2 regions of the Rhizobium sp. KDH_Rht_773_N genome follow, and region 2 is predicted to be linked to the other one. Evidence: riboswitches for the same ligand, from Rfam matches in the RefSeq annotation. Region 2 holds a riboswitch; the other holds the start of a gene.

Region 1 (4,185 bases), 1.9 Mb from region 2:
AGGTGGCAGGTCGGGGCCGAGCGCGACGCGGGCAGCACCCGTCAGCGTGGCCATGTCGATCAGCAGGTCCGGCTCTTCCTCGTCGGCATAGGCGAGCGCGTCGGCCAGGATCAGGCGGCCTTCGGCGTCGGTATTGTCGATCTGGACGGTCAGCCCCTTGCGGCTCTTGTAGATATCGCCGGGACGGAAGGCGTTCGACGAGATGGAATTCTCGACGACCGGGATGATGACGCGCAGATCGACCTTCAGCTTGGCGTCCATGATCATGAGCGCGAGGCCCATGACGTTTGCGGCACCGCCCATGTCCTTCTTCATCAGCAGCATGGAGGACGCCGGCTTGATGTCGAGGCCGCCGGTATCGAAGCAGACGCCCTTGCCGACGAGCGTAACCTTGCGGTGGCCCTTCTTGCCCCAGCGCAGCTCCAGCAGGCGCGGCGCATCGGCGCTGGCGCGACCGACGGTGTGGACCAGCGGGAAGTTTTCCTTGAGCAGGTCGTCGCCGATGATGACCGACATCTCGGCCTTGTAGTGATCGGCAAGACCGCGGAACGCCGCTTCAAGCTGCTCCGGCCCCATGTCGTTGGTCGGCGTGTTGATGAGGTCGCGGGCGAGGAAGACGCCGGCGAGCTGGCGCTTGATCTCGTTGCCGTCGGCGTCGCGCGGAATCATCAGCGTCGGGGCGGCGGATTTTTCGGACTTGTAGCGGTCGAACCGGTAGCTGCCGAGGCCGAAGCCAAGCGTCAGGCGGTTGGCCGTCAGCGGCGCGGTCTCGATGTGCCAGTCGCCGGCAGGAAGCGCGCGGGCGAGCTTGCCGGTGATGTAGGGCTGTTCCGACGGGTTGGTGCCGAGGCCGAAGAGCGCACCGCCGAGATGGCCGTCCTCCGTCGGGATCAGCAGCAGCGAGCCGCTTTCCGCCTTGTAGCCGGCTTTGCGCGCCCAATCGAGCGCGATCGGATCGATCGTGCCGGTTTCGATATGGGCGGGCGTCACAGCGAAGATCGGCAACGTCGAACCGCCCTTGGTGTTGAAGGGAGTCGGTCTCTCGATGAACTGGAAGGGGGCCATGTTTGTCCTTAGAGGCAGGGGCAGAATCGTTTCTTAACTGTCTGTTAGGGTTAACAGACTATTGCTGGAGCGAAGATTGCGTCAAAGCCTTTCCCTGTTCCGCTTTGAGGTCAGGCGCCGATTTCATTCAGGATCGCGCAATGCCCGTCTCGGCCTCCACTCCTCTCAACAAACGTATTCTGCAGGCAAGCGCCGCTATCCTCGTCGTGCTGGCGCTTGCCGGCTGTTCGACGACGGCAAAGGATCGCATGACGACCGGTTCCATCCCGAAGCTCGACAAGCCGGTCGAGCAGATGGACGCCAACGAATTGCGAGCAGCCACCGACCGTGTCGGCCAGGCCTACGAGAAGAACCCGCGCGATCCCGTCAACGGCGTCACCTATGCCAATCTGCTGCGCATGAACGGACGCGACGCGCAGGCGCTTGCCGTCATGCAGCAGGTCGCCATCGCCAATCCCGAAGACCGCACCGTGCTTGCCGCCTACGGCAAGGCACAGGCGGCCGCCGGACAGCTGCAGCAGGCGCTGGACACGATCGGCAGGGCACAGACGCCCGATCGGCCCGACTGGCGGCTGATTTCGGCGGAAGGGGCGATCCTCGACCAGATGGGCCGGCCGAACGATGCGCGCCAGCGCTATCGCGACGCGCTCGATATCCAGCCGAACGAACCGTCGGTGCTTTCCAACCTCGGCATGTCCTATCTTCTGACAGGCGATCTGCGCACGGCGGAAACCTACCTGCGCTCGGCCGCCGGCCAGCCCGCCGCCGACAGCCGCGTGCGCCAGAACCTGGCCCTCGTCGTCGGCCTGCAGGGCCGTTTTCCCGAGGCCGAGCAGATCGCGCGGCGCGAGCTTTCGCCGCAGCAGGCCGACGCCAACGTCGCCTACCTGCGCGGCATGCTTTCGCAGCAGAATTCCTGGCAGAAGCTGGCGGCAAAGGACGCGACGTCGCCTGCCGCCGCCGGTACCAACTGACCTATCTGCTGCTCAGCCCCGAGAGGATGAGGCGCAGGCCGAGGCCGGCCATGACCGCGCCTGCGGCCCTGTCGATCCAGGCCTTGGCGGCGATATAGACCTTGCGCGGCTGCCGCGCCGAAAAGGCGAGCGCGACGATCGCATACCATCCCGCCTCGACCAGGAAGACGCCGACCGGCAGCGCCAGCAGCAGCTCCACCGGCACGGCCTTGGGCAGGAGTGCGGCAAAGATGCTGGCATAGACCACGATCGTCTTGGGGTTGCTCAGCTGCGTCAGCATTGCGGTGGTGAAACTGCGCGCCGGCATGCTTCGGCCGGCAAGGTCGCCATCCGAAAGGGCCAGCGGCTGGCTGGCGCCCTTCCAGATCGCGAAGGCGATATAGACCAGATAGGCGCCGCCGGCGATCTTCAGCACGAGATAGAGCCATTCGAATTGCGACAGCAGCGCCGTCAGGCCGGCAAGGGCAAGGATGGCGAAGGTCACGCCGCCGATGCCCATGCCGAGTGCGGCCGCAAGCCCGTCAAAGCGGGAACGCGAAATGGCAATGCGCGAGACGACGACGAAACTTGGACCGGGGCTCATCGCGCCGATCATCAAAGCACTGATAATACTGATAAAAATGCCGAAGGAAGACATGGCGAAGCTCCGTTTTCACGCAATTCGCGAGGCAATGGCGGCGTCCGGCCCTGCCGGAATTGCTCAAGCGATCGAGGATTGCCCAGGCAAGCGGCAGCAATATCCGCGCTTCCCGATGGTCGTCCATCTCATTCGCCAGTTACGCGGAGGCGCACGCTAGCCGGATTCCCTTCCGGCGGCAAGCGTCAGAACCGGTCGGCCACCTGGATGCCGGCGGGGCCGAGGATGACAGCGACCAGCACCGGCAGGAAGAAGAGGATCATCGGCACGGTGAGCTTGGGCGGCAGGGCGGCCGCCTTCTTTTCCGCCTCGTTCATGCGCTCGTCGCGGCCTTCCTGCGCAAGCACGCGCAAGGCCGTCGCGACGGGCGTGCCGTAACGGTCCGCCTGGATGAGCGCCTGCGTGACCGAACGGACGAGATCGATCTGGGTGCGGGTTGCCAGGTTTTCGAGCGCCACGCGCCGATCCGGCAGGAAGGAGAGCTCGGCCGTCGTCAGCACCATTTCTTCCGCAAGCGGCGGCGACTGTTCACCGAGCTCCTCGGAGACGCGGCGCATGGCCGCTTCGATGGAAATGCCCGATTCCACGCAGATCAGCATCATGTCCAGCGCGTCCGGCCAGGCGCGCTTGATGGAGTGCTGGCGCTTGCCCATGCGGTTGGAGATATAGATGTTGGGCGCGTAGAAGCCGACATAGGCGATGCCGATGACGATGAAGAGCCGTATCGGCAGGCCCTTGTCGGCAAGGTTGCCGAGGCCGAACATCCAGAAGGCGGCGACGGCCAGGAACAGAAACGGCAGGAGAAAGCGCGCGACGAGGAAGGTGTTCAGCGCGTTTTCCGAGCGCAGGCCGGCCGCGCGCAGCTTGTTCATGGTGTTGTCGTCCACCAGCGCCTTGCGCAGGTTGAAACGCTCGACGATCTGGCGGACGGAGCGGTTGTTCTGGCTCCTGAGCGTGGCCTTGCTGCCGGCATCGGCGTTCAGGCGGGCGCGCTCGCGGGCGCGGATCTGCTCGCGCTCGGTCGAAACCGCCTTCATGCGCTTGTTGAGATCGCCACGCTCGAAAAAGGGAACGGCAAGCGTGTAGAAGGTGGCGAAGACGGCGATGGCGACAAGCACCGCCATGATCGTGGCGGGATCGGTCAATGTTGCGGCGAGTTCCTGCGACATGCTGCCCTGCCCCCGCTAGATATCGAAATTGATCATGTTGCGCATCACGAAGATGCCGATCGACATCCAGACCGCCGAAAAGCCCATGATGAAGTGGCCGCGCGGATCGGTGAACAGGATCATCATGTATTGCGGCGACGTCAGATAGACGAGCAGGGCAACGATGAACGGAAGGGAGCCGATGATGACGGCGGACGCCTTGGCCTCCATCGACAGCGCCTTGACCTTGGCCTTCATCTTCTTGCGGTCGCGCAGCACCTTGGAAAGGTTGCCGATCGCTTCCGACAGGTTGCCGCCGGCCTGCGACTGGATGGCGATGACGATCGCGAAGAAGTTGACT
Region 2 (4,185 bases):
ACGGAGCCGTCACCGGCACTGTCATCCGGCAAGCTGACAAGCATCGCAACGTTCGGTCTTGTCCGGTCTTAACCTATATCCTGAGATAGCCGCCCTCCCTGATGTCGATTTAAGCCCCGAGCTTCGCCGAATTGTCTGCAAAGCGGTCAAGGATACGCTGCGCGTCCGCGCCGTAAACGATTTCGGCGGCGCGGCGCTGCTCCAGTGCTTCGCCAACAGCGAATTCCCAGGTGCTAGCGCGCCTCGCCGATCACCCGCTCGCGCAACAGGCCGGCGAGATAGAGCGATCCCGTCAGGATGACCCATGTGCCGGATGCGGCCGCCCGTTCGAGCGCCCGCCGGTAGGCGGCCTGGGGGTCCTCGATCACCTCGCTCGCAAGGCCGATCTCGCCGGCAAGCGCCTGCAGTTCGGCCGGCGAACGGAAACGGTTGGAAACCGAGGTGAAGATCGGCGAGACGCCGTATCGGCTGATAACGTCGAGAAGCCCCGCCGCATCCTTGTCCGCCGCAAGCGCGACGACCGCGATGCCCCGGCCGGAAAACCCGTCCATGCCGGAGAGATCGTCAAGCACCGCCTCGAGATTGAACGGCACATGCGCCCCGTCGAGCATGACGCAAACGCGCCGGCCGGCAACAGGCACGGTGAACCGTTCCAGCCGTCCCGGCAGCTGCGATTCCCGCTCGGCGTCCCTGTCGATCAGCCAGCCGCCGACCGCCCTGCCCTCGCGGGCCGTCACACCGCCTTCTCCGAGCACGTCGAGCGCCGCAGCGGCGACCGCGACATTGCGTTCGGCAATCGTCTTCAGCCCGGAAAAGTCCGGCCGGATCAGCCGCGCGTCAACTTCGGCCGCCCGCTTCGCAATCACCGCACCGGCTTCGTCCTCCGCCTCAAGCGGGGTGACGACGGCCGAGTGCGGCTTGATGATGCCGGCCTTTTCGAAGGCGATGGCGGCGCGCGTCCTGCCGAGGATTTCCGTATGTTCGAGCCCGATATTGGTGATGACGGAAACGTCGCTGTCGACGATATTGGTCGAATCCAGCCGCCCGCCGAGCCCCGTCTCGACCACCGCCCATTCTATGCCGGCATCCCGGAAAATCAGGATGCCCGCGGCGGTCAGCAGGTCGAACCAGGTCGCGGCCTCCGCGGCCGTCGCTTCCGCCCGCGCCGCCCGCAGGGCATCGAGCGCAAGAAACAGCGCCTCGGCAAGCGCGCCTTCCTCGACCGGCCTGCCGTTCACGCTGATGCGCTCGGAAATATGCTCCACATGCGGCGAGGCATAACGCCCGACGGAAATGCCGGCATGGCGCAGCCCCGCCTCGATCAGCGCGCAGGTCGAACTCTTGCCCTTCGTGCCCGCCACATGGATGGAACGAAAGGCGCGGTGCGGATTGCCGAGCCGGGCGGAGAGATCGAGGATCGGTTCCAGCCCGACGCGCATTTCGCCGCGCGGGCGCTGTTCCCAGTTGGTGAGCTGGTCGAGTTGCGAAAGGGCTTCGATAAGGCGGGGATTCTGGTTTTGCATGGGCATGGCACACATTACGAAGGTTACTTTTGTGCCCAGGCGAGCGGCATCGGCAACCTGCGCTCCCCGATGGTTTTCCATCTGTCTCGCCAGTCACGCAGGCTGCGCGACACTAGAACCTTTCGGATCGTCTGCCTAGCCTGCGAAGCGCCATCGAGCGTGCCCGCCGCGACGCCGGCAGCAAACGGGCCTTCAAAAAAGGGGGAATAAAACCGCGGCCTGCCGTGTCTCATCTCCGGTATCGCAAGAATGCGTGCCTAACCCGAGGAGAGAGACCATGAAGTCCGTGAAATTCCTGTCCGTGCTGGCAGTTGTCGCTGCCACCGCCGGCGCAGCCTTCGCCGCCCCCGCCGTCACCGAAGTCGAAACGGCCAAGGGCAAGGTTCTTGCCGGTGAAAAGGGCATGACGCTCTACACCTACAAGAAGGACGAAAAGGGCGTTACGAACTGCTACGACAAGTGCGCCGCCAACTGGCCGCCCTTCCTGGCCGCTTCCGATGCCAAGGCCGATGGTGCATACTCGCTCGTCGAACGCAAGGATGGAACCAAGCAGTGGGCCAAGGACGGCATGCCGCTCTATTACTGGGTGAAGGACACCAAGTCCGGCGACATTACCGGCGATGGCGTCGGCGGTGTCTGGGATCTGGCAAAGCCCTGATGAGGCAAGCGTGAAGACGCCCCCACCCGAAACGTTCGAGGGCCAGATCCTGGCCCTCCTTCCCTCGCTCCGCCGCTATTCCCGCAGCCTCACCCGCTCGGATGCCGAAGGCGAGGATCTGCTGCAGGATTGCGTGGAAAAGGTTCTGGCCCGGCGCGGCCAGTGGCGCGGCATCAACCTGCGCGGCTGGGTCCTGACGACGATGACCAACCTCTACCGCAACACCCGCCGCGCAAGCCCCCGCGACCGGCTGGTCGAACTCGACGCCGCCGAGGGCATGGCCGGTCCGGATGCCGAGGGCGACCCGCTGGAGCGCCTGCGGCTGGAACAGGCGCTGAACAGCCTGCCGGAAGACTACCGCGCCGTGCTGATGCTCGTCGTCATCGAGGGCTACAGCTACAGCGAAGTCGCCGCCATGCTGGACATTCCGATCGGCACTGTCATGTCGCGCCTGTCGCGCGCGCGCCAGCGCATGAGCGAACATATGAAAGCCGATAACGTGATTACGCTTCGGAGACCGAAATGAACGAGACCAACCCTGCCGTGACCGAAGCGGACCTGCACGCCTATGCGGACGGGCAATTGCCCGAGGCTGCCCGCGCCCGCGTGGAAGCCTACCTTGCCGAAAACCCCGAAAAGGCCGCCATGGTCGCTGGCTGGCAGGCACAGAATGCCGGCATCAGATCGCTGTTTGCAGGCTACGAGAAGAGCCGCGAGACGGATCCCCGCATGGTGACACCGGCCAGGCAGCCGGCCTCCCGCTGGGCGATGCGCGCCGCCTTCGCCGCCGCCGCCGTCACGCTCTTTGCGCTCGGCGCCCTCAGCGACCGTTTCGTCCCGCCGCTCTTCGAGCGCCCGCCGCTGCAGCTGGCCGAATCCGAGACCCTGCCGAAACAGGCCGAGACCGCCTTCCTCGTCTATGCGAGCGAGGTGCGCCACCCGGTCGAGGTCTTCGCCAACGAGGAGGCGCATCTGGCGACCTGGCTCGGCAAGCGCCTGGCGATCCCCGATCTCAAGGTGCCGGACCTGCAATCGCTCGGCTTCCACCTGGTCGGCGGCCGCCTGCTGCCGGTCGACGGCCGGCCCGGCGCCATGTTCATGTACGAGGACCAGGGCGGCGAACGGCTGACCGTCATCGTCGGCCGCAACAAGGAAAACAGGACGACGAGTTTCCGCTTCGCTTCCGCCAGCGATGTCGAGACCTTCTACTGGATCGACGGCGAACTCGGTTATGCGGTGACGGGCGAAATCTCCCGCGACATGCTGCGCAAGGTGGCCGAGGAATGTTACCGGCAGTTCCCGTCGTAAGACGGCAACCTCACCGCAGCGGATCGTTGGCAAGCTCGATCGGCCTACCGTGCGGCGTCGCCTCTGCCGCCCGCTGCCAGCTCTTCTGCAGCTCGAGGATCACGTCGGCATCCGCCACGCCGCGGCTGACGAGCAGATCGCAAAGGGCCGCCACCCAGCAATCGAAATAGTCGCTGCCGTCCTCGGCCCGGCCGGGCCTGTGCAATTCCTTCGACAGGACCTGCGCCCATTCGCTCCAGGCAAACAGCCCCTTCTCGTGCAGATGCACGGTCATGGCGAAGGCTTCCGCCGCCCAGGGCTCCGGGAAGACGGGATCACCCTCCGGTGACTTCGGCAGGCCGGGCGATTGCGCCAGCTGGGAGGGCAGCTCACACACGCTCAAGATAGCTCTCCCATGCATCGATCGAGACCGTCAGCGACGGGTCGGCGCCCTCGCCCCAGATCTCGCTGCCGTCGAAGACGACCGTATAGAGCCATTGCGGGTTCTCGCCCTTGCCATGCGCATTGTCGTCGGGAAAGACGAAGGACCCCTGAACCGCCTCGATCGTGCCTGTCCTGGCGCGGGCGTAGCGCGGCAGTCGCGTATGCGTGGCCGGATTGAAATTCCTGGTCTTCACCGTCTCGCCGACCACGAAGAGCGGCGCCGTCTCCACCGGCCGGTCGCAGGGACCGCCCCTGGCGAGCACGCCCGCCACC

What was found. A riboswitch is a leader RNA that binds a small molecule or an ion and turns the genes downstream of it on or off. The one in region 2 is predicted to bind ZMP and ZTP.
Region 1: it holds a riboswitch for ZMP and ZTP, as region 2 does, so the genes downstream of both, ACU8HS_RS08150 (LysE family translocator) here and ACU8HS_RS17130 (bifunctional folylpolyglutamate synthase/dihydrofolate synthase) in region 2, are expected to answer to the same signal.

What each region holds. Positions count from the first base shown of each region.
Region 1 covers NZ_CM129525.1:1,593,197-1,597,381, forward strand. Annotated here, with positions in the region: gene ACU8HS_RS08140 (leucyl aminopeptidase family protein) at 1-1,065, opposite strand, end outside; gene ACU8HS_RS08145 (tetratricopeptide repeat protein) at 1,206-2,039, shown strand; gene ACU8HS_RS08150 (LysE family translocator) at 2,041-2,676, opposite strand; ZMP/ZTP riboswitch at 2,750-2,829, opposite strand; gene ACU8HS_RS08155 (type II secretion system F family protein) at 2,862-3,845, opposite strand; gene ACU8HS_RS08160 (type II secretion system F family protein) at 3,861-4,185, opposite strand, start outside.
Region 2 covers NZ_CM129525.1:3,471,378-3,475,562, reverse strand. Annotated here, with positions in the region: gene ACU8HS_RS17130 (bifunctional folylpolyglutamate synthase/dihydrofolate synthase) at 234-1,523, opposite strand; ZMP/ZTP riboswitch at 1,550-1,630, opposite strand; gene ACU8HS_RS17125 (COG4315 family predicted lipoprotein) at 1,801-2,181, shown strand; gene ACU8HS_RS17120 (RNA polymerase sigma factor) at 2,192-2,707, shown strand; gene ACU8HS_RS17115 (anti-sigma factor family protein) at 2,704-3,489, shown strand; gene ACU8HS_RS17110 (nitrile hydratase accessory protein) at 3,500-3,871, opposite strand; gene nthB (nitrile hydratase subunit beta) at 3,858-4,185, opposite strand, start outside.